Regions from separate parts of the Lysinibacillus sp. GJ-1 genome, predicted to be linked through region 2. Evidence: riboswitches for the same ligand, from Rfam matches in the RefSeq annotation. Region 2 holds a riboswitch; each other region holds the start of a gene.

Region 1 (6,367 bases), 140 kb from region 2:
CAAGATTTACCATTAGAAGAAGTAATGGGAGACCGATTTGGTCGTTATAGTAAGTATATTATTCAAGACCGAGCGTTGCCAGATGCGCGCGACGGTCTTAAACCTGTACAGCGACGTATTTTATTTGCGATGTATACAGAAGGCAATACGAACGATAAACCGTTCCGTAAGTCTGCCAAAACGGTCGGGAATGTAATCGGTAACTACCATCCACACGGTGATAGTTCGGTATATGAAGCGATGGTGCGAATGAGTCAAGATTGGAAAGCACGCCATATGCTGATTGAAATGCACGGAAATAATGGTTCTGTTGATGGAGATCCACCTGCTGCGATGCGTTATACAGAAGCAAGATTGTCAGCAATTGCAGCTGAAATGTTACGTGATATTGGTAAAAAGACAGTGGAGTTTGTACCGAATTTTGATGATCAGGATATGGAGCCAACAGTATTGCCTGCTCGCTTCCCGAATTTGCTTGTCAACGGGTCGACAGGAATATCTGCTGGTTATGCCACAGATATTCCCCCACATGCACTTGATGAGGTGTTAGATGCCGTTTTAATGCGTTTAGATCAACCGAATTCGACTGTCGATGAGCTAATGACGGTGATTATAGGCCCTGACTTCCCAACAGGAGGGATTATTCAAGGTGTCGATGGTATTAAAAAGGCATATGAAACTGGACGCGGTAAAATTATTGTTCGAGCTCAAGCAGCCATTGAACCATTAAAAGGTGGGAAAGAGCAAATCGTTATTACAGAGTTACCTTATGATGTGAATAAGGCAAATCTTGTAAAGAAAATTGATGAACAACGCGTCGATAAACGCCTGGAAGGCATTGCAGAAATTCGAGATGAATCAGACCGTACTGGTTTACGTGTCGTGATTGAGTTAAAAAAAGACGTGCCAGCACAGGGCATTTTAAATTACTTATTTAAAACTACTGATTTGCAAGTAGCCTATAACTTTAATATGATTGCGATCCATAATCGTCGTCCAACGATGATGACATTGCCACTGCTACTTGATGCGTACATAGCCCATCAAAAAGAAGTGGTGACAAACCGCTCCATTTATGATTTGCAAAAGGCAAAAGACCGTTCTCATATTGTTGATGGCTTGATTAAAGCACTGTCGATTTTAGATGAAGTAATTGCAACAATTCGTTCATCGAATGATAAGCGCGACGCAAAAACAAATTTACAGGTGAAATTTGACTTTACTGAAGTACAATCGGAGGCGATTGTGAGCTTACAATTATACCGTTTAACGAATACGGATATTACAGAGCTACGTCGTGAACAAGATGAGTTAAATGCACTGATTGCGAAACTAGAAGGTATTTTGCATAGCGGGGCGAAACTTGTACGTGTCATTAAACAAGAATTACTCGACATTAAAAAACGTTTTTCTGAACCACGCCGTTCGAAAATCGAACAAGAGATTGAAGAAATTAAAATTACGTTAGACGTGCTTGTTCCAAGTGAGGATGTTGTGGTCACAGTGACGAAGGATGGCTATATTAAGCGCACATCCACACGTTCGCATGCAGCATCTAATGGACAAGATTTCGCCATGAAAGACTCCGATTATTTACTGTATGAGGCAACGTTAAATACCCAGCATCATCTGTTGTTGTTCACAAATCGTGGGAATTATATTTATCAGCCTGTACATGAATTGCCGGATATTCGTTGGAAAGATCTTGGTCAGCATATCTCAAGTATTGTGCCAACAGGTGAAGATGAAACAATTATTGCGGTCTATGGTTTTGATTCCTTTGAACAGCCAAACACCTATATTTTAACCGCTACAAAGGAAGGGCAAATTAAGCGCTCGCCACTGCCAGATTATGCAGTAACACGTTATTCGAAGCCGATTAAGACGATGAATGTCAAATCAGGCGATGAAATGATCATGGCGGATATTGTTTCAGACGAGGCAGAGCTGTTATTGATTACTGATACAGCCTACGCTATCCGCTTCCCAATTGAAGAACTTCCTGTCACAGGTGTTAAAACGGGTGGCGTGAAAGGTATCACGTTAAAAGATGGGGAAGTACTTGTTGGTGTAACAATATTAAAGCCGTCTGATACAGAGTATGTCGTGATTGTTACCCAACGAGGTGCTGTGAAGAAGATGAATGTCGCTGAAGTCGATATGGCAAGTAGAGCAAAACGTGGTTTAAAAGTGTTAACCGAATTAAAAGCCAATCCACATCGTATTGTTGCGGTAGTAAAAGCAAGTGATCAGGAGCAAGTCATTGTTGAAACAGAAAAAGGCGTAAAAGAAATCATTGATGTCAAAGGTTTAACGCGCGCAGATCGCCATTCGAATGGCTCCTTTAAAATAGATATCGCTACAGACGGTACCATTTCTCATGTAATGAAAATGAAAAAAGAAGAAGAATAATTTATTATGCCCATGTTCTTATACAGAACTGGGCTTTTTTCATCTAGCAAAATGCTTTGGAAAACGAATTACTAATTAGAAAGAAGTTTGCTCGCTTATGATAGGCATCGACAGCAAGGCTGATTTTAAAGGTTTAAAAATACGAGCTTGTCATTTGAAGATAGATAGGGGTATAATAATCAACGAAAAGTTCATAAGTTAAGAATGTAGGGGGGCTGGAAGTTGCCAGCTGAGATTGCGTCCGTTCAGATGCTGACCCTTTGAACCTGATTTGGCTCGTACCAGCGTAGGGAACATCTATTCAAAAATATTCGTACACTATTTTTTGATACCGTTTGCAAACGCCTGGGATAATTCCTAGGCGTTTTTTGTTTAAGGATGATAATTCCCTTAAGCAGATAGAAAACAATGAGCATCGTCTGCAAACAGATTAAAAACAGCATACGCTTTTCTTCTGGTGAAACATTCAATCATGAACACTTTCAAATTACTTGCTAGGAGGATATAGCATGAAAAAATGGTTAATCATTATGGTTGCTGCACTAATTACATTAGTTGGGTGTAGCGCAAAAGAAGACAAAAAAGAGGAAGCCAGTTCAGAAAAAAAAGTATCAGTTGTACTGGACTGGACACCTAATACGAATCATACGGGACTTTATGTGGCGCAAAAGCTTGGCTATTTTAAAGAGCAAGGCTTAGACGTAGAGATTATTTTACCAGGTGATGCAGGTGCTGATCAGCTTGTGGCGTCTGGGAAATCAGAGTTTGGCGTAAGCATCCAAGAAGGCATTACGCAAGCTCGTGTACAAGGTGTACCACTTGTATCGATTGCGGCAATTATTCAACATAATACTTCAGGTTTTGCATCACTCGCTTCAAAAGGCATTACATCACCAAAAGATTACGAAGGAAAAACCTATGGTGGCTGGGGTGCTCCAGTGGAACAAGCTGTTTTACAGTCACTGATGCAAACAGAAAATGCTGATATAAACAAATTAGATATCGTCAATGCGGGAGATATCGACTTTTTCACAATGATGCAAAAGGATATTGATTTTGCGTGGATTTATTATGCTTGGACAGGTATTGAGGCAGAACTTCGTGGGGAAAAGTTAAATATGCAGTATTTAACCGACTATAGTGAGCAGCTTGATTATTACACACCTGTATTGGCAACGAATGAAAAAATGATAAAGGATAATCCTGATGTCGTAAAGGCATTTGTCGCAGCTACTGCCAAAGGCTATGAATATGCGATAGCGCATCCGAGTGAAGCGGCTGATATTTTACTTGAAGCGGTACCTGATTTGGATAAAGAGCTTGTGCATAAAAGTCAGGAATGGTTAGCGGGTAAATATCAAGATGATGCGGTGCAATGGGGAGAACAAAAGTTAGCAGTTTGGGAAAACTATGCGGACTGGATGACACAGAATAACGTTTTAGAAGGCGACTTTAATGCACAACAAGCATTTACAAACGACTTCTTACCAAAGAAAGGAGCAAAATAAATGGCGAATTCATTAATTAGTGTACAAATCATACCTAAAACAGAAAAATATGAGGATGTGATCCCATTTGTAGATGCGGCAATTGCTGTAATCGATGCTTCCGGTGTGCACTATGAGGTGCATCCACTGGAAACAACAATGGAGGGTGAATTATCCACTTTGTTACAAATTATTGAAGAGATGAATAAAAAGATGATTGACTTAGGCGCTATCAATGTTATTACACAAGTGAAAATTTTATATCAGCCAGCTGGTATTACAATGGGAACATTAACGGAGAAATATCGAGGGTGAAACAGGTAATGCTGAAAGGAAGGTCGATTATTTTTATCGCCTTCCTCTTATTCATATGGGAACTTATTATACGTGTAGCTGATATCCCGCATTGGCTATTGCCAGCGCCAAGTGCCATTATGATTGAAGGTATTGAATCGTATTCAACGTTTATTCCCCATGTTTGGGCCACGATTCAGCTAGCATTATTAGGGCTTGCTATTGGTGTGATGTGTGGCTTAAGCGTTGCGGTATTTTTACATCGCTCATCAACCATTAGAGCGTTTGTTTATCCGATTCTTATTGTGTCTCAAAATGTGCCAGTGCTCGTTTTAGCGCCATTATTAATTATTTGGTTTGGCTTTGGCCTGTTACCCAAGCTGATTATTATTTGTCTCGTTTGCTTCTTTCCAATCGTTATCGCGGCGATGGATGGGTTTCGCCAAACCTCTCCTGAGCTTAAACATTATTTTGCAATGATTGGTGCTACGAAGGGGCAAACATTTTGGAAATTAGAATGGCCTTATGCGTATCCATCCATCTTTTCCGGTATTAAGATTGCGGCGACTTATAGTGTGATGGGAGCGGTCATTGCTGAATGGCTTGGTGCAAAAAAGGGAATTGGTGTTTATATGACGCTCGCACAATCATCGTTTCGAACGGATCGCGTCTTTGTAGCGATATTTGCCATTGTCTTATTAAGTTTATTGTTATTTAGTGTGATTCGTTTTGTAGAAAAGCTTGTTGTAAAGGGGAGGGGCGCACATGCTGAACATTCAAGACATATCTAAGTCCTTTGGCTCGCTTGAAGTGGTTAATAATTTATCCTTTACCGTACAGGAAGGTGAATTTGTGGCAATCATTGGTCCTTCAGGTAGTGGAAAAAGCACACTCTTTCAATTGATAGGAGGAATAACGCCTGTCGATCGCGGCGCTATTTTGTTAAATGGAGACAATATTCAACGAAAAACAGGTAGCATTGGCTATATGCCCCAACAACCTTGCTTATTACCGTGGCGGACGATTTTAGAAAATGTCATGATTGTTGAGGAATTGCAGCGTCGTCCGAATAAAGAGCTTGCCAAAGCGTGGCTAGAAAAGGTTGGTCTTGCTTCGTTTGAAAATGCTTATCCGCATGCATTATCAGGAGGCATGCAGCAACGTGTATCGTTTTTGCGTGCTATCGTCAGCGGGAAACCGATACTATGCTTAGATGAACCTTTTTCAGCGCTCGATGAGTTTACAAGATTAGAAATGCAAGCATGGTTGTTATCTATTTGGGAGGAACATAAAAAATCTATCCTATTCGTGACACATAGTATTGAAGAAGCGCTATTTTTAGCGGATCGTATTATTGTATTAACGAAACGTCCAGCGACGGTTAAGGAAGAAATCATTGTGCCGTTTGCACGACCACGTTCCGAGGAAATTCGTCATTCCACTCAATTTACACAGTTAAAACAACAACTTTTTCAGTATTTAAAGGAAGAAAAGGACGATGCATATGTTGATTGATGCACATATTCATTTAGATCAGTATCAAGAAGAAGAAGTACCTTTGCTACTTGATGAGGCGCAAACGGTTATAGCGGTCAGTACGGACTTACAATCTTGTGAGAAAACGCTGAAGTTATCGAGAGCCTATGCGAAGGTCAAGGCAGCATATGGTTTTCATCCTGAACAGTCGTTGCCTAATGATAAGGAGAAAGAAGCTTTATTTAATTGGATACGACTGCACGCAAGTGAGATGATTGCTGTTGGAGAGGTTGGTTTACCTTATTATCGAAAACAGACGCATGTATTGGATGAGCGCCCTTATATTGCGTTATTAGAACAATTTATTTTGTTAGCGCAAGAACTTCACAAACCGATAGTGTTACATGCTGTTTATGAGGATGCACTCATCGCTTGTGATTTACTTGAGAAACATGGTGTAAAGAAAGCTCATTTTCATTGGTTCAAGGGAAGTGAAGAGGCAATTGTGCGCATGATACATAATGGTTATTATATTTCCATTACGCCTGATTGTGTTTATGAAGCGGAAATACAAGATTTGATTACAAAGTATCCATTGGAACTGATGATGGTGGAAACGGATGGACCTTGGCCATTTGAAGGACCTTTTGACAAGGCTCGAACATCGCCGTCTATGATGGCTAAAAGTATCGAAGTCA
Region 2 (6,367 bases):
GCTTGCCAAAGGACCATACAGTGGCAGATTTTGCGGATAAACTAAAACGTATGCGTTTAGATGTCTTTGATGCGTATGAAGGCGACAAAGGTGCAGAATTTATGAACTGGTTAGAGGAACGTTGGGCAAAATTGTAACAATAGTTTTACGACTTATGAAAGCAAGTCATTCTCTCCGATTGTGGAGGGAATGGCTTTTTCTTATCTTACGCTGCGGTTCATCGAAACTAATATTAAATTGAATTACTTCTTCTATTGATTATCCTTCTTATTTAATGATAAAACAAACAACTTATTAACTTAACCTGCTCCTTTATTTTAAGTAAAAATCTGCACAATTTCTTAGCTCCATAACGATTTTCTTTAAATGTGTTACTCAAGAAAATGGCCCGATTGCAGAACAAGAACAATCCTGTCTATCAACCTCTGTTCCAAAACTTGTAATAATCGTTTACATAACAACTGAAAAAAGCATTAACAAGGGTAGGAACAATCCTTATAGTTAATGCATTTATGAATCATTTATAGCTAAACAATGACATGATTTGCATAGCGCACTGTTGCAACATAATCCATAATTAAACTAACATCTTTTCTTAAAAATAGATTTCTATGAATTTAAAGCTGAGCCCTGTGTTTTAATGAGTCAGCTTTTGCAGTATAAAGATTTGATTTTATTCTAATAATACATTATTGAACAATTAAATCGGTAGTGCTATACTTTAATTTGTAATTTCATACAATAATTGCTAGGAGAGCTGGTGTTGCCAGCTGAGAGTAGAGCCGTAAGCTCATGATCCTTTTACCTGATCTAGATTATGCTGGCGTAGGGAAGCAGATAGGATATTGTCTATTATACAAGTCCTTGTTTCCTTATTGTGGAAGCAAGGGCTTTTTTATCTTTCATTAACGGGCTGTATAACCCTCATCTAAAGATTGAGAGAAGCGAAGAAGAAAGATGGGGGATAACTGCCTGTAAGAGCCGATTGGTTCGACTAACCATCAAGTGGGGATGAAGAAGTCCCGCTTGATGGAAGTTTCACTTTATTTGCTATAACATTTTAATTGAATATTGAAAAGACCACTAGGGGTGCACGGATGTGCTGAGAGAGGAAACTCAACTCTTTGAACCTGATCTAGATCATACTAGCGAAGGGAAGTGGCTTACTTTTTGTACTTCAATGTACAAGATTTATAGCCACTTCTCTATGCTTGAGGGGTGGCTTTTTGTATGGAATTATAATGAAAGGAAGTGAACAACAACTTAATTTCTATTTTAGATATGAAAGAATAGGATGATTTAAGAAATGAATAAAAAAATAGCGCTCCATATCATTACAGATGGCCAGCATTCACTACATGAAGTGGTCCATTTTGTAACTAAGTTTGAACCCTATATAAGCTATTTGCATATTCGTGAGCCAAGTTGCACTGCTTCTGAACTCTTTGATTGTATAAGAAAATTAAAATATGCAGGCTTTCCATTACAAAAGATTGTGATTAATGATCGAATCGATGTTGCACTTGCTGCGGATGTTTCTCATGTGCAAATAGGTTATCGTAGTATTCCTGTAGCTATCGCAAGTGAGAAGTTCTCAAATCTTAAAATTGGTGCATCTATTCACTCTCTTGAAGAGGCTACAAATACAAAAGTAGATTGGTTACTCTATGGACATATTTTTGATACAGAAAGTAAGAAAGGAATCGCTTGTCGTGGAACAAAATTATTACAACAGCTTGTAAGCACTGTATCTATTCCTGTGATTGCTATCGGTGGAATCACTCCGCAAAATACAAAAGAAGTATGTGCGTCAGGAGTTTCAGGAATTGCAGTGATGTCAGGAATTTGGCAGGCAAATGACCCTATTGAAAAGGTAAAAGAATATGCTCGTCAACTTAAGGAGTGGGAAGATGAAAAGTTTCGATAGTATGATCATCATCGGTAGTACAATCGCACATTGACTTGCTGAACGCGTTTTACACGTAGTAATTCTTGAGAAAAAGGTAATTGCAGAGGGTGCTTCACATGTAGCTGCTGGATTACTAGGGGTTCAGCACAATGGGATGACGATCTTTTGTATGAAATGGTAAGAAAAAGTCGAACATTATTTCCAAAAGTAGCCGAAAAAATCCGTGCAAAAACAGGTATTGATATAGGGTACAAAGTGAAAGGAATATACAGGATTGCAAATTCAGAAGAAGAATTTGAACGTATCAACAAATTCGCTTTTGGCAAGTATCAGCTGGAGAAGAAACATTGTTGCTTTTTTCAGAAGAATTAAGAAATTTTGAACCAAATGGAAGTGATTTCCTTAAAAAGTAATTGCCCATTACTTAATGCTCCTATATTTTTAAAACGATTTTATATTGTATCAAAACGTTATAGTAAATACGTCACTGGTGCAACGATAGAGCCAAATTCATATCAAGAGATGTTAAAGCAATGAGTATTGTAGACATATTACAAAAGGCATTTTCTATTGTTTCAGCCCTACAAGATGCGAGTTGGGACCGAACATGGGCAGGATTTCGAAATGGAGGCAGAAGTTATATGGAAGTACATTCGACAATTCAAGGGCAATTTGTATCAACAGGACATTATCGTTATAGCATATTGCTAAGCCCATTCGTAGGAGAATATATGTCAGATTTAATGGTGAAACACTATGTTTATTAATGGAAATAGGATGGAAGTTCCAGACCATGTGAAAACAATTGAGAGCTTATTGATTCACTTAGGGCTTCAGGAAAAAATAGTTGTTGTCGAACAAAACGGCGTAATTTTGAAAAAAGAAAATTATTCGACAGTGGTTAAGTCTACTGATTCTATTGAGATTGTTACATTTGTCGGAGGGGGTTAACATGTATCAAATTGGACCATATACATTTACTTCAAGATTATTACTAGGAACAGGGAAATTTTCAGATTTTGATATTCAAAAAGGAGCAATAGAAGCATCAGAAGCTGAAATTTTAACATTTGCTGTGCGTCGTATGAATATTTTTGAACCATCCCAGCCTAATTTGCTAGATAAAATAGATTTATCAAACTATCGATTATTACCAAATACTGCTGGTGCGAAAACAGCTGAGGAAGCAGTACGTATTGCTAAACTAGCAAAAGCATCTGGGTTATGCGATATGGTGAAAGTTGAAATAATCGGGTGTGATGATACATTATTGCCTGATCCATTAGAAACATATCGTGCATGTGAAATGCTTTTAGCAAAAGGGTTTATTGTACTACCGTATACTTCAGATGATGTCGTTCTTACTCGGAAATTACAAGAACTTGGGGTTCATGCCATTATGCCAGGTGCGTCGCCAATTGGTTCAGGACAAGGAATTTTAAATCCATATAATTTACAAGTTATCATTGAACAAGCGACAGTACCTGTTATTGTAGACGCAGGTATAGGTACTCCGTCTGATGCAGCACTTGCTCTTGAACTAGGTGCGGATGCAGTCTTGCTAAATTCAGCAGTTTCTGGTGCGAAGAATCCAGTGCAGATGGCAGAAGCTATGAAACTAGCAATTCATGCAGGTAGACTAGGTTTTGAAGCAGGAATTATAGAGAAAAAAGAGCGGGCTCAAGCTAGTAGTCCTTCACAGGGGATGAGTATTATTGATTAATCGCTATTCAAGACAAGAACTATTTTCATTTATAGGACAAGTTGAAAAAAATTCAACAAAAACACGTACTTATTGTTGGAGCAGGAGCATTAGGTAGTAGCAATGCCGAAATACTTGTACGTGCTGGAATAGGTAAGTTATCCATAGTGGACCGAGATTATGTAGATTGGTCAAATTTACAACGCCAACAACTATACAGTGAAGAAGATGTGTTTCAACATTTGCCAAAAGCTGTTGCTGCAAAACAAAGATTAGAGAAAATTAATCGTGATGTGCTGATTGAAGCGTTTGTTCTAGACATTTCGTCATCTGAACTTTTTGCGTTTCAAGATGTAGATCTAATCATCGATGCAACAGATAATTTTGAAACACGTTTCTTACTAAATGATTTTGCAGTCAAGTATGAAATTCCATGGATTTACGGAGCATGTGTAGGTAGCTATGGTATTACATATACCATTTTGCCGCATGAAACACCTTGCCTACACTGTTTGATGGAAATCATTCCTTTATTCGGAGGGACAACTTGTGATACTGTAGGAATTATTGCACCTACAGTTACGCAAGTTGTGTCACATCAAATGGTAGAAGCATTGAAAATCTTAGTGGAAGATTGGGAAGCAATCCGAAAAGAATTATTGGCATTTGATTTGTGGAAAAACGAGCAAACAAAGATCAATGTAAAAAGTTTAAAAAAGTCTACATGTTTGACTTGTGGATTAAACCCAACCTATCCATATTTAACGAAAGAATCAATAACCAAGGTTGCAGTACTATGCGGTCGTAATACGGTTCAAATTCGTCCTGCAAAACCAAAGTTAGTTAATATTATTGAGTTTGAAAAGAACCTGGCTCCACATGTTCAACATTTGAAGTCAAATCCATTTTTAATTCATTTTCAAGTTAATCAAAATCAGATTATTCTTTTTCGGGATGGACGTGTATTAATTCATGGAACGAATGATATTGTAGAAGCGAAGAAAATCTATCATCAATATTTTGGATGAGGATAGGTATAAAATGTTCCATATTTCCGAGGGCAAGTACGATTTCGTGTAATGGACCTCATTTTCAAGATTTACCTGACCAAGAAAACTATCGTTTAATAGCAAAAGTAGATAATGCAATAATTGGTACGAACGTGAAAATTGTTGATGAGTTAGGCGATGAAGTATCACATGATAGCATATCTATTGGGGAAGTCATCGTCAGAGATAATATTGGGATGAAGGGCTATTGAAAAAACGAACAAGCAACAATATTGTCGATAAAAGATGAAAGACGGCGACCTTAGCCGTGTATTTAAGCTAGTTTAAATTATTTTTAATACCTCTTTTAAGTTAGTATAAAAATGAAAACTTAGAGGAGGTTTTTTTATGTACAATCAACACATTTTGTATTTCAACGTTTTCAACCTAATAATTTCGAACAGCTAGCGAGGGACAGGTCAATTGAACAAATGCTAATAAAGCATATCCATTTACTCTTTCAATCATATCAGCAGTATTGCTAAGGATAATAATCCAGCAAGCGAGAGAAGATACAAACATGGTAAACTTTTATATGTACTACCCGATAAAATATTTTTGAAGTGGTAGGGCGCAATTTAATGCTCGAGGAGCGAAAATCCATAACTTCGCTCTGAAGGAAGGTGAGTATTTGTATAAAATTATGATTGTTGAAGATGACAAGGCATTGTCAAATGGTATTGCTCTTGCTTTGCAAGGGAGTGAAATGGATGTTCTGCCATTTCACAGTATTCAATCGGCAAAAATGCAGTTATCTAATACTAACTTTGATTTGTTGATATTGGACATTAATTTGCCTGATGGGAACGGACTAGACTTGCTGTGCGAAGTGAAAAGAAACAGTACTATACCCGTAATCATGCTCACAGCAAACGATATGGAAACAGACATTGTGGCAGGACTTGAAATGGGAGCAGATGATTACATTACTAAACCATTTAGCCTTGCCGTGTTGCGTGCAAGAGTAAATACGCAGCTCAGAAAACAAGTGGTCACAAAAGGAAATCAATTTAAACAAGATCACTTTGTTTTTGACTTTGACCGCATGGAATATTTTAAAAACGGAAAGGTAGTTGAGCTGAGTAAAACCGAGCAAAAACTGCTAAAAATTTTAACAGCCAACAAAGGCGTTACTTTAGAACGCAGCGTATTGGTTGAACGTATTTGGAGCGATGGCGCACATTATGTGGACGAAAATGCTTTGTCTGTTACGCTAAAGAGATTACGGGACAAGCTTGAGGATAACCCTACAAAACCCGTATATATAAAAACAGTGTATGGTATAGGTTATTTATGGGCGGTGAAATAAATGGCGTTTTTTAAAGCAAATAAGGTCATTGATCGATTAAACAAAATGATTGATAATGCGATAGAGGGAAGACCAATTGAAAATGGATTTGATGAAAGCAAGCTGTCTGCGCTGGAAACTAAATTATCCCACTACCTTACAGCAAACAGTGCCACAAAAATACAGCTAGCTGACGAAAAATCACAAATCAATCAACTGATTTCCGATATATCTCATCAAACGAAAACGCCTCTTGCTAATATTCTGCTCTATACTCAACTTTTAGCGGAAAGTGAGCTGTCTGACTATGATCAAAACTGTGTGGCAGCTTTAACGCAGCAGGCAGAAAAATTAAACTTTCTTATTTCTTCTCTTGTAAAAGCATCTCGGCTTGAAACGGGAATTATTACAGTTACCCC
Region 3 (6,367 bases), 2.1 Mb from region 2:
TAACAGAGCAAACGAATCTATTAGCACTGAATGCAAGTATAGAAGCTGCTCGAGCGGGAGAACACGGCAAAGGCTTTGCAGTAGTAGCAGAGGAAGTGCGTAAACTGGCAGAGCAGTCTAAAAACGAAACAGAAGTTATTAAACAAACGGTCTCTAGCATTCTAGCAGATTCAAAGCAAACGGTATCCGTTATTGCTTCCAATGCAAGCTTAATGCAAGCGCAAAATGAATCGGTACAAAATACAGAGTTAGCTTTTAAGGATAATAACGAGCTATCTCAATCAATTGCAACAGCAATTAATGAACTATTGTCAGAGCTTTCACAAATGTTGGAGCAAAAGGACCAAGCCATTACGGCGATTCAAAGTATTTCTGCCGTTTCAGAGGAAACTGCTGCTTCTGCAGAACAGGTGAGTGCATCAGCCGCAGACCAACAGGCAGAAATGGAAAAGGTCGCAGAATCTATCAACAACATGAACCAAATTTCTAAAGAACTCCAAGAGGTCGTGAATCGATTTAAACTTGCTTAATAAAGAGAGATGGAAATACCCGCGAAGTAGAGAGGTTTACCCGCGGAGCAGGGAGATTTACCCGCGAAGCAAGGAGGTTTACCCGCGAAGCAGGGAGGTTTATCCGCGAAACAAGGTGAAATACCCGCGAAGCAAAGAGGTTTACCCGCGGAGCAGGGAGATTTACCCGCGAAGCAAGGAGGTTTACCCGCGAAGCAGGGAGATTTACCCGCGAAACAGGGTGATACCCGTGAAGCATAGAGGTTTACCCGCGGAGTAGGGTGATACCCGTGGAGCAGAGAGATTTACCCGCGAAATAGAGTGAAATATCCGCGGAACAGGGAGATTTACCCGCGAAACAGGGTGATATCCGCGGAGCAAGGTGATTTACCCGCGGAGCAGGGAGATTTACCCGCGAAGCAAGGTGATTTACCCGCGGAACAAGGTGAAATACCCGCGGAGCAGCGTGATATCCGCGGAGCAAAGTGGTTTACCCGCGGAGCAAGATGAAATACCCGCGAAGCAGGGAGGTTTACCCGCGGAGCAGAGAGATTTACCCGCGAAGCAGGGAGGTTTACCCGCGGAGCAGAGAGATTTACCCGCGAAACAGGGTGATACCCGCGGAGCAAGGTGATTTCCCCGCGAAGCAGAGAGGTTTATCCGCGAAACAAGGTGAAATACCCGCGAAGCAGGGTGATATCCGCGGAGCAAAGTGGTTTACCCGCGGAGCAAGATGAAATACCCGCGAAGCAGGGAGGTTTACCCGCGGAGCAGAGAGATTTCCCCGCGGAGCAGGGAGATTTCCCCGCGGAGCAGGGCGATTTATCCGGGAAATAGGGAGGTTTACCCGCGAAGCAGAGTGATTTACCCGTGAAGCAGGGTGATACCCGTGAAGCAAAGAGATTTACCCGCGAAGCAAGATTAAATACCCCAAAGCAAAGCAAAAACCTACAAACATAAAAAGGAGCTGTCCTAGCAAGGGGCAGTTCTTTTTTATGTAAACTTATACTAGCGGGGGAGCATTGACCCATGTCGTGAACAGTTTTACTATAGAAAGAGATGAAAGGGGGTCACCTCCATGATGTATCTCGGTATGATTTTCTTTAAAATAGTTGCCCCTATTTTAGTGTTGCTTGTACTTGGTGCATTTTTACAAAAGAAATTTTCTTTTAATTTAAAAGCATTATCTCAGCTCATTACGTATTGTTTTATGCCAGCTGCGGTATTTGTGAATTTATATGAAACAAGTGTGGAGTTATCAGTGCTGGGGGAAGTGGCATTATTTATTGTGCTCTTTATCGGCAGTCAAATGGTGCTTAGTCATTTTTTAGCGAAGGGGCTTGGTCTAGCGAAAACAGAGACGGCAGTGTTTAAAAATAGTGTTGTCCTAATTAACTCCGGCAACTATGGTATTCCAGTTGCACAAATGATTTTTGCAACGCAGCCCATTGGGGTGGCAATCCAAGTGATTCTCGTTATTTTTCAAAATATGACGACCTATACATATGGTTTATATAATTTAATCTCTTCGACTAAATCAGGGATGGCGATCATAAAGGACTTCCTGAAAATGCCTATTATTCATGCCCTTATAATAGGCGTGGCAATGAATTTTTTTAATATTGGCATTCCACAATTTATCCGTATTCCAATTGACCACGTAGCTGATGGCTTTATTGCCGTAGCGCTTATTACACTGGGTGCACAACTATCACAGCTTGAAATCAAGTCCATGTTCAATAAAACGGTGTTTGTTAGCTGCATTACACGTCTAGTAGTAGTACAGCCGTTGCATTGCTTATTATTTTTGTCCTCGGTTTAGATGGTGTTGTCGCTCAGTCACTCTTCATTGCAAGTGCATTTCCGACCTCACGCAATAGCTCTAGCTTGGCATTAGAATATGATGTTGAGTCGGCAACTGCTGCGCAAACGGTTCTTTTTTCCACGATTGTTAGCTGTCTAACAGTAACAATTGTCATTTATCTAGCAGAACTGCTATTTACGTAATTACTCGAGGATAATAGCAAGATAAATCTAATTATAACTTCCATCTATTAGAAAAATCTGTTACACTATCATCAAACTTAATAGCTATAACTAGGGGAGTCCGATGAGTCGGGCTGAGAGGGAAACGCATAGAGGTTTCTTGACCCTTTGGACCTGATCTGGCTCATACCAGCGTGGGAAAGTTAATGAACATCGCACTCCTAGAATTTTTTGCGATAAATAAACCTTACATGTACAGCCGGATCCAATATTTTTGGATTCGGCTTTTTTATTTGTAATGCTACCTATTGGCGTGAGCTAGATTCGGTCCTTTTTGAAAATTTATGGAAAAGGGAGCGGAATAGTATATGACAACAGTTAGCGAAAAGAACATTACCATTATGACAAGTTTTGACGGAAGTAAAAAAGTATATGTAGAAGGAACACGCCCAGATATTTTAGTACCGATGCGTGAAATTCAGCTAAGCCCAACAACGGGTAGTTTTGGAGAAGAAGATAATGCACCAGTACGTGTTTATGATACGAGCGGTCCTTATACGGATCCAACTTACAAAGTGGATATTACAAAAGGTTTACCTGCATTGCGTAGTGCGTGGATAAAAGAACGTGGAGATGTAGAGGAGTACGAAGGGCGGACGATTAAACCAGAGGATAATGGCTTCCGCAAAGCAGACGACCCTCGTATGAAGGAAAACGTTTTTCCGGAGCTTTCCCGAAAACCATTACGTGCAAAAAAAGGTCGCAACGTGACACAACTGCATTATGCAAGACAAGGGATTATTACCCCGGAAATGGAATTTGTAGCGATTCGTGAACATGTAGAACCAGAATTTGTACGTGCAGAAATTGCTGCAGGACGTGCCATTATGCCATCCAATATTAATCATCCAGAGGCAGAGCCGATGATTATTGGCCGAAACTTTCATGTCAAAATTAATGCCAATATTGGTAATTCGGCTGTTTCTTCCTCTATAGCAGAGGAAGTTGAAAAAATGACATGGGCTACACGATGGGGCGCAGATAATATAATGGACCTATCTACTGGCAAGCATATTCATACAACCCGCGAATGGATTATTCGGAATGCAGCTGTACCTGTAGGAACTGTGCCAATTTATCAGGCACTCGAAAAGGTCAATGGTGTAGCCGAGGATTTAACATGGGAAGTGTATCGTGATACGTTGATCGAGCAAGCTGAACAAGGGGTGGATTACTTTACGATTCATGCAGGCGTGTTGCTTCGTTATGTACCACTCACAGCTAATCGCGTAACGGGCATTGTGTCGCGTGGTGGTTCGATTATGGCGCAATGGTGCCTATTCCATCACCAAGAAAACTTCTTATATACTCATTTTGAAGAAATTTGTGAAATTATGAAAACGTATGATGTTGCTTTTTCATTAGGGGATGGTTTACGCCCAGGTTCAATTGCTGATGCCAATGATGAGGCACAGTTTGCGGAGCTTGATACGTTAGGAGAGTTAACGCAAATTGCATGGAAGCACGATGTACAAGTAATGGTAGAGGGACCTGGGCACGTACCGATGCATCTCATTAAAGAAAATATGGACAAACAATTGGAAGTTTGCAAAGAAGCACCTTTTTACACATTGAGGCCTCTTACAACGGATATCGCGCCAGGCTATGACCATATTACATCTGCCATTGGCGCAGCGATGATTGGCTGGTTTGGCACAGCGATGCTATGTTATGTGACACCGAAGGAACATTTAGGCTTACCAAATCGAGAAGATGTTCGTGTAGGGGTCATTACCTATAAAATTGCGGCACACGCGGCTGACTTAGCGAAAGGGCACCCTGGGGCACAACAAAGAGATGATGCGCTATCCAAAGCGCGATTTGAGTTCCGCTGGCGCGATCAGTTTAACTTATCATTAGACCCAGAACGAGCAGTAGAATACCACGATGAAACATTACCCGCAGAGGGAGCAAAAACAGCCCATTTCTGCTCAATGTGTGGCCCTAAGTTTTGCAGTATGAGAATTTCTCAAGATATTCGTAACTATGCTAAAGAAAAAGATTTAAATACGACAGAAGCTATCCATCAAGGAATGAAGGAAAAGGCTCAAGAGTTTAAAAAAGCTGGTAGCCGATTGTATCAGTAACAAAAGAAATCACCGATAAACCGCGGACAACATCCGATTCACCATAGTAGCAAAAAGTGTTAGATTGACTGCAATCAATCTAACACTTTTTTGTCTTAGCTTTTTAGACTTTAAATTTATTTATATGTGCTTGAAGGGTGGTAGCCCCGTCGTTTAAAGATTGTGCAACAGCATTCATTTCTTGGATGGTGGATGTTTGTTCTTCAATTGCGCTTGAAATCGTTTCGGATTGTTCTGCCACGTTTTTTGCTACCGCAGACATTTCATTGACAGATGCAGCAACCTCTTCAGTACTTGCAGAAATTTGTTGAGTAGAAGCAGAAACGTCTTCTATTTCGGATGCCATATCTTCAATTGCGCCCATAATGCCATTAAATGCGTTTTGCGCATGTTGAATGTATGAAACGCCTTCATCAATATTTTGTACTGTAACGCTCACCGCTTTTTCGACTTCCAATGTATTTTGCTGAATATCATTAATTAAGTTAATGATTTGGTTGGCTGATATTTTGGATTCCTCCGCTAATTTACGTACTTCATCTGCCACGACAGCAAATCCTTGCCCATGTTCGCCAGCCCGCACTGCTTCGATGGCAGCATTCAAAGCTAGTAGGTTGGTCTGATCGGTAATTTCAGTAATGACTTTCGTTATATTTTCAATCTCAGTCGATTGCGTACTTAACTGTTTAATAAGCGCATTTGTCTTATCTGAAGATTGTTGAATAACCATCATTTGATTTTCGGTCTTTTGCAACATCTTTTCACCATTAGTCGCAACGCTTTGTGTATCAAGCGCTTTCGAATGAAGCATCTGTGTGGCTTCAGCGATGCGCTGGACTCCACGTGCAGTTTCGTCCATGGCCATAGCGGTTTCTTGCCCTGTCATGACAGCCTGACTACCGCCTCGAGCCATTAATTCTACGCGTTTAGCAACGTCATTTGAAGAAGAAGTAACGTCGTCAGTGCTTGCGGCTAATTCTCCTGCACTTGTAGTAGTATGTTCTACATTGATCGCTATATTGTCAATGAGAGAGCGCAAATTTGCTTTCATTACATTAAATGAATCGGCTAACTTTCGAATCTCATCTTTTGTCTTTACTTTCACATCCTCTTGACGTAAATCACCGGTAGCAATGATATTTGCTGCCTTAGCTAGGCGATTGACAGGCTTTGTAATAATCCTTGTCATAATGAAGGCGATGAGAAAGGCTAAACTTGTGGAAAAGGCAGCGAGAATTAAGATAATCGATGAGCTTATAGTTTCCACTTTTGACGACTCAGCACGTGCTAACTGTACTTGTCTTTCCTCATAAAATGCAATTTCATGTGCGGCTTGTTGGATTGCAGCAGCAGCAGGGCGTGCTTTTGTTCGAAGAATGTCAATGGCAGGTTGTAAATTATCGGGACTGTATGTATTAATAATCTCCAGTGCTGCTTTTTCAAAAATCGCCTGATTGGCTTTAATAACTTCCATTTGCTTTTGTGTCGTTTCTGAAGTGAATAAGCTATCTAGCTCTTCCACCTTGTCTTGAATCAACTTTTCTTGGTCATCGAGGTTTTTAATGGTTGCTTCATTGGGTTCGAGAATATATGAACGAAGATAGTTGCTCTGCATTGAAGAAGCAATGACAATTTTATCGACTTGAATCAGCTTATAAACACGGTTTTCAAATAAGTCTTTATTTAAATTATTAATGTGATTCAGTTGGTAGTAAGCGATTGAGG
Region 4 (6,367 bases), 1.2 Mb from region 2:
CCTATTTCTGAAGCGGCTGCTATCGTTCATGCAGAAAGTAGAGCGGCATTTCATGTGGATGCAGTCCAAAGCTTTGGAAAACTTCCATTAACGTTTAAAGGTGAAGATGGGACAGATTGTATTACGATTTCTGGACATAAAATCCATGGCTTTAAAGGTTCTGGTGTCTTAGCTTTTCGTAAGCCAATGCAATGGCAACCTTATGCTTTTGGTGGTGGACAGGAATTCGGCTTACGTAGTGGCACAGTGGCTGTACCTCAAGCAGTAGCATTGGCAAAAGCGGCTCGTATGGCAGTCGAAACAATGGATGAACGTTCTGAAAACTACCGTAATTGGCAACAGCAATTACGTGCAGCACTAGCGCATTTTGGTGATATTGTGCATATAATATCTACTCCAGAGTGTGCAGCTCATATTTTATCGTTTAGTGTACGTGATATAAAAGGCGAGGTACTGATCAATGCTTTGCAAAAACATGGCGTGATTGTATCGACTTCGAGTGCTTGTTCTTCCAAACAAACAAAGACAAGCCATGTTGTCGAAGCCTTAAATATTGATGAACATTTTAAAAAAGGTGTTGTTCGTGTTAGTTTTGGTGCACATGTAACATCGGACGATATAACCCAATTAATACAAGTTATTAATACAGTATTGAAGGAACTTAAAGGAGAACTATTATTATGATTTGGAAAGAAATTTTAATTCGATATGGCGAACTATCGACAAAAGGACGTAATAAAATGGACTTTATCCGCCGTTTACGTGAAAATATTCGCTATGCATTTGCAGATTTAGGTCATTTACACATCCGCACAGAACGCGACCGAATGTTTATTGCCATTCAAGATGAAGCACAGATGGATGTTTTATTAGCAGGCTTACCGAAAATTTTTGGAATTCAATCATTTAGCCCAGTTGCTGCATGTGAAAAAGATATGGATGCCATGAAGCGACTTGCGCTTACAATCATGGACACATTTAAAGATCAACAGCTAACATTTAAAGTTGAAGTGAAACGTACAGATAAAACATTCCCATTAGATTCTCACAGCATTCAACGCGAAATTGGTGGGCATGTTTTACCACAATATCAAAACTTATCAGTAAAAGTGAAACATCCAGATGTAGAATTACGAGTGGAAGTACGCCACGATTCAACATATATGATGGCGCAAGTGATACCAGGCGCAGGTGGTATGCCAGTTGGCTCTAACGGCAAATCATTATTAATGCTGTCAGGCGGTATTGATAGTCCTGTTGCTGGGTATTTAATGATGAAACGCGGTGTACGTTTAGAAGCAATTCATTTCTTTAGCCCACCGTATACAAGTCAAAATTCATTGGAAAAAGTAAAAGTACTTGCAAATGAACTAACAAAATTTGGTGCAAGTATTCGCCTGCATGTTATTCCATTTACAGAAATCCAAGTACTTATTAAAGACAGAGTGCCGTCCAATGTGTCAATGACAACAACACGTCGCATGATGTTAAAGGTGGCAGATAAAGTACGTGAGGAAATTAATGCACTGGCCATTGTAACAGGTGAAAGTCTTGGACAAGTAGCAAGTCAGACGCTAGAAAGTTTAACGGCGATTAATGCTGTAACGAATACACCAATTTTACGTCCGCTTATTTCAAATGATAAATTAGAAATTATTGATATTGCAGAAAAAATCGGCACATATGAAACGTCAATTCAGCCATTTGAGGATTGCTGTACAATTTTCACCCCAGCTAGTCCGAAAACAAAGCCAAAGCTTGAAAAAGTAGAGCATTATGAAAGCTTTTCTGATTTTGATGAACTAATCGAACGTGCTGTGATAAACCGTGAAGTGTACATTTTCCCGAAAAAAGAACAGCCTAAAGATAAATTTGCAGATCTTTTATAAAAAATTTACGGATTTAAACTAAAAAGAATGTTCTTTTCTTATAAAGACCAATAACGACATTATAATAAGAAGGAAACCGTCTCAAATTTGTAATTTGGGACGGTTTTTTTATATTTTCTAGTCTTTTTCCTTTAGAGTTACATTTTACCTTTAAAATTTTCGTATTAAAAATCGAATATCGCACATTCTATATTCACAAGGAGGTGAGAGACATGACAAACAACAACAGTTCAAACAAGCTTGCAGTACCTGGAGTACAACAAGCGCTTGATCAAATGAAATACGAAATTGCACAAGAATTTGGTGTTCAATTAGGAGCTGACGCTTCAGCTCGTGCTAACGGTTCCGTTGGTGGTGAAATCACTAAACGTCTTGTACAAATGGCAGAATCTCAATTAAAAGGTATGCCAAAACAATAATTGCAAAAAAGCATTTATTGAACTTAAAACCAGTGACCGTAAAAGGCACTGGTTTTAGTTTGTTTATTTTTACTTTTTTTATGACTAGCGTAACTCGAATTATTCAATCAATACGATTTAAAGGTCTCAACGGTTTGGTGAATATTATGACTTTCACAAATTGCGGAAATAACTGCTACACCGTCTGCACCAGCTTTTAATACAGTTTCTGCATTCTGACAGTTAATGCCACCAATTGCTACAATCGGCAACTCGGGATAATGACGGCGTGCTTGTTGTAAAAATTCAGTACCACTTGGCGCTTTGGCATCGTTTTTAGAAGTGGTGGCAAATATGGGACCAATCCCTACATAATCTGCGCCATTTTCTATGGCGATTTGTAATTCATCCGCTGTATGAACCGAAACACCAAGTATTATTTCCTCACCAATTTTTTCTCTTACTAGTGAGATGGGACAATCATCTTGTCCAATATGAATACCGTCTGCCTTGAGCTTTAAGGCAAGCTCAATATCATCATTTACGATAAATGGAACATTGTAGTGATGACATCGTTTTTGGCATTGACGGGCAAAATGTTCATAATGTTCATCAGTTAGTGCATCTGTTCCTTTTTCTCGAAATTGGAACATCGTAATACCAGCTTGCAATGCTTCTTCTAGTATTGCTAATGGTTGTTTGATTTTGGCATTCGCTGTACCCATTATAAAATAGAGCTGCAAATCACTGCGTTTCACCTATGGTCACCTCGCAACTTTCTTTAAATTTTTGGTAAGCAAAATGATTTGTTGGTCCATTACCATGACCAATCGATAAGTTATGAGTAATTGCTAGTTGAATGAATTTCTTAGCCTCAATAATGGCTTGCTCTATCGGCATTTGACGGCCAATAAAAGCTGTTAATGCGGCAGAAAATGTACACCCTGTACCGTGTGTATTTTTGGTCGCAATTCGATTAGATTGCATTGAGAATGATTTGCCATTTTTAAAAAATACATAATCTACAGCAAAATCTTTGTTCGCTAGATGGCCACCTTTGATAATCACGCATTGAACACCTAGCTGTAGTAACGAATGCGCCGCAAGTCGAATGTCAGACACGGTTTCGATTTTTCTTGCAGCTAATGTTTCAGCTTCTGGAATATTTGGCGTTACAATCGTGGCAAGTGGTAATAAATTGTTTCTTAATGCCTCCACAGCTTCTTGTTGTAATAAAGTTTCACCGCCCTTTGCAATCATGACAGGATCAACAATAAGAGGGATGGTTAAATTCGTCATAGCTAGCGCAATTGTACGAATAATATCAGAGGAAAAAAGCATGCCAGTCTTAATGGCGCTAATTGGAAAATCCTCTAAGAGAGCATGAAATTGTTTATTTATAAAGGCTTTTTCAATGGGTAGCACATCCATGACACCTTGTGTGTTTTGGGCAGTTAAAGCTGTAATTACGGACGTTCCGAATACATCTAATTCTTGAAATGTTTTTAAATCTGCTTGGATACCTGCACCGCCACCGCTATCAGAGCCCGCTATTGTTGTAACAATGTGCATCAAATATCACCGTCCTTCGATAAACGATGCAATTCGTTTAAGACTGCTACAGCAAAATCACCATTGTATTGAGCAGCCGAATGAGCATGTTCAGCAATTTTTTTATAGCTCGTTAATGTTTCGCATAATTGAGAAAAAGGCTCATTGCCCGCCATATATGCAGCACAACAAATTGCGCTTAATAAACAGCCAGTACCTGTCACTTCTGTCATTCGAGTATGACCACCAGCAATCCATTGCGCAAGGTTCCCATCGGTTATAAAATCTTTTTCACCAGTTACAATCACGATGCAATTAAATTTTTTTGCTATTTCTTTTGCTTTATCCTCAACAGACATGGAACCAGTACCACTATCAACACCTTTTTGTTGCCATTGTACATTAGCAATCGCGGCAAGTTCGCCAACATTACAGCGGATAACAGCAAAATGAATCGAATCTAATAACTGTAGTACCGTTTGTTTGCGGTATGCTGTAGCGCCAGCAGCTACTGGGTCCAAAATTACTGGTATACCAAGGGCATTCGCTTTTTTTCCTGCAAGTAACATAGACTCTTTTGTTCGTGTAGTAAGCGTTCCGATATTGACTAATAACGCTGATGCGATGGATACCATTTCTTCGACTTCCTGCGGATCATCCGCCATTACCGGTGATGCACCAATTGCTAGTAAGCCATTTGCTTGAAAATTTGCCACTACATAATTGGTTATGCAGTGAATCAACGGTTGTTTTTTACGAATCGTTTGAAAAACCATTGTAGTCCTCCTCTTTTGGTGGACGTAAGCATGCAAAAAAAGCTCTTTTTTATTCGGGCACAAGGCACACGTAAAAAGAGCTTTTCATCAATAATAAGATGTGTATTGCTCCCTACGTCAGTATTAACTAACAGGTTCAAAGGGTCAGGTTTTACCTTCTCAACTCACAAGAGTCCCCCTGCAATCATGAAAATTTTAGTTGACCAAAATGTAACATACCTTTTCATAGTATTCAATAGCATTTTATCATTATTTGGAAAGCAGTGACTGATGCCATATACTAGACCATGATAATTGTCATGACTTTTTTAAAATAGGGTCCTTCCATTGAAAATCGTAAAAAATGAGTTTTATAATGAACCTAGTATTAAGGAGGAAGTTATGATGAAAAGACAGGATTTAATTGCACCAGAATGGTATAACATTGTGGAGGAAATTGAAAAGTATGCTCAAGATCCATCTAAAAATGCATTAATAGTTTATAATGACAACGAAGAAATTCAATATATTACATACGCAAATTTACTGGAAAAGGCGAATCAGGCTGCCCATGTATTTACTTCGCAGGGTTTAACGAAGGGCGATGTGCTATTAGTGATGGTTCCAAGATCTGTCGAAGCTTATATTGTTTACATAGCGGCACTGAAAGCGGGTTTAACTATTATCCCTAGCTCTGAAATGTTACGTACAAAGGATATTGAATATCGTATTACACATGCCAATGCCAAAGGTATTATCGCCTATGAGCCATATATTGAGCAATTTGACGACGTAACAAATTTAAAAGGAATTATGCAATTCGTTATTGGTCACGCGCATGCACCATGGCAACCATTGCTTGAAAAAATGAAGGAACATCCTACAAATTATACAAACCCTACACCGACAAAAAGTACAGATCATGCCTTTTTAGCTTATACAAGTGGGACAACAGGGAATCCTAAGGCAGCTGTTCATACACATAGCTGGGGTTATGCGCATTTACGTACGACAGCACCGAATTGGTTAGGTGTCCAAGAAAATGATATAGTTTGGGCTACTGCCGCACCCGGTTGGCAAAAATGGATTTGGAGTCCGTTTTTAGCAACTTTAGGTAGTGGAGCAACAGCATTTGTCTATAAAGGAAAATTTGATGCTTCGACTTACTTGTCATTGCTAGAAAAATTTAAAGTAAATGTGTTATGTTGTACCCCAACAGAATATCGCTTTATGGCCACACTTAACAATCTACAGGACTATAATTTAAGTGCCATCCGTCAAGCTGTATCAGCGGGTGAGCCGTTAAATAGTGAAGTCGTTAAAGTGTTTTCAAAAACGTTTCATATTCAAGTGCGTGATGGCTATGGCCAAACAGAAAATACATTACTTGTTGGGACACTAGTTGGCATGGATGCTCGCGTCGGCTCTATGGGTAAACCGACACCAGGCAATACAGTCGAAATTATTGATGATTTTGGAAATCCTGTTGCTGATGGCGTTGTTGGAGATATTGCCGTTCATCGTCAAACCCCAGCACTGTTTAAAAAGTATTTCAAGGACCCAGAACGCACTAGCATGCAATTCCGTGGAGATTGGTATATTACAGGTGACCGAGCATACAAAGATGCAGATGGCTATTTTTGGTTTGAGGGACGTGGTGATGATGTCATTATTTCGTCAGGCTATACAATTGGGCCATTTGAAGTGGAAGATGCCTTAATGAAGCATCCTACTGTTAAAGAAGCTGCTGTTGTGGCAAGCCCTGATGAAGTAA

What was found. Region 2 has a riboswitch for thiamine pyrophosphate ahead of LO754_RS11105 (thiamine phosphate synthase). Riboswitches for the same ligand answer to the same signal wherever they lie in the genome.
Region 1: another riboswitch for thiamine pyrophosphate. It lies ahead of LO754_RS10405 (ABC transporter substrate-binding protein); the one in region 2 lies ahead of LO754_RS11105 (thiamine phosphate synthase).
Region 3: another riboswitch for thiamine pyrophosphate. It lies ahead of thiC (phosphomethylpyrimidine synthase ThiC); the one in region 2 lies ahead of LO754_RS11105 (thiamine phosphate synthase).
Region 4: another riboswitch for thiamine pyrophosphate. It lies ahead of thiM (hydroxyethylthiazole kinase); the one in region 2 lies ahead of LO754_RS11105 (thiamine phosphate synthase).

What each region holds. Positions count from the first base shown of each region.
Region 1 covers NZ_CP088912.1:2,183,880-2,190,246, forward strand. The annotation lists gene parC (DNA topoisomerase IV subunit A) at 1-2,412, shown strand, start outside; TPP riboswitch at 2,611-2,722, shown strand; gene LO754_RS10405 (ABC transporter substrate-binding protein) at 2,922-3,920, shown strand; gene LO754_RS10410 (thiamine-binding protein) at 3,921-4,214, shown strand; gene LO754_RS10415 (ABC transporter permease) at 4,223-4,984, shown strand; gene LO754_RS10420 (ABC transporter ATP-binding protein) at 4,959-5,708, shown strand; gene LO754_RS10425 (TatD family hydrolase) at 5,698-6,367, shown strand, end outside.
Region 2 covers NZ_CP088912.1:2,327,844-2,334,210, reverse strand. The annotation lists gene LO754_RS11110 (HEAT repeat domain-containing protein) at 1-137, shown strand, start outside; TPP riboswitch at 741-849, shown strand; TPP riboswitch at 1,076-1,174, shown strand; gene LO754_RS11105 (thiamine phosphate synthase) at 1,307-1,927, shown strand; partial or broken gene LO754_RS11100 (FAD-dependent oxidoreductase) at 1,911-2,676, shown strand; gene thiS (sulfur carrier protein ThiS) at 2,666-2,860, shown strand; gene LO754_RS11090 (thiazole synthase) at 2,862-3,632, shown strand; partial or broken gene LO754_RS11085 (ThiF family adenylyltransferase) at 3,625-4,639, shown strand; gene LO754_RS11080 (acyl-CoA synthetase family protein) at 4,636-4,872, shown strand; gene LO754_RS11075 (response regulator transcription factor) at 5,292-5,969, shown strand; gene LO754_RS11070 (sensor histidine kinase) at 5,970-6,367, shown strand, end outside.
Region 3 covers NZ_CP088912.1:202,937-209,303, forward strand. The annotation lists gene LO754_RS00925 (methyl-accepting chemotaxis protein) at 1-530, shown strand, start outside; gene LO754_RS00930 (hypothetical protein) at 976-1,143, shown strand; partial or broken gene LO754_RS00935 (AEC family transporter) at 1,588-2,516, shown strand; TPP riboswitch at 2,599-2,713, shown strand; gene thiC (phosphomethylpyrimidine synthase ThiC) at 2,864-4,642, shown strand; gene LO754_RS00945 (methyl-accepting chemotaxis protein) at 4,746-6,367, opposite strand, start outside.
Region 4 covers NZ_CP088912.1:3,539,365-3,545,731, reverse strand. The annotation lists gene LO754_RS17545 (cysteine desulfurase family protein) at 1-684, shown strand, start outside; gene thiI (tRNA uracil 4-sulfurtransferase ThiI) at 681-1,889, shown strand; gene LO754_RS17535 (alpha/beta-type small acid-soluble spore protein) at 2,102-2,308, shown strand; gene thiE (thiamine phosphate synthase) at 2,416-3,045, opposite strand; gene thiD (bifunctional hydroxymethylpyrimidine kinase/phosphomethylpyrimidine kinase) at 3,032-3,859, opposite strand; gene thiM (hydroxyethylthiazole kinase) at 3,859-4,614, opposite strand; TPP riboswitch at 4,707-4,804, opposite strand; gene mbcS (acyl-CoA synthetase MbcS) at 4,999-6,367, shown strand, end outside.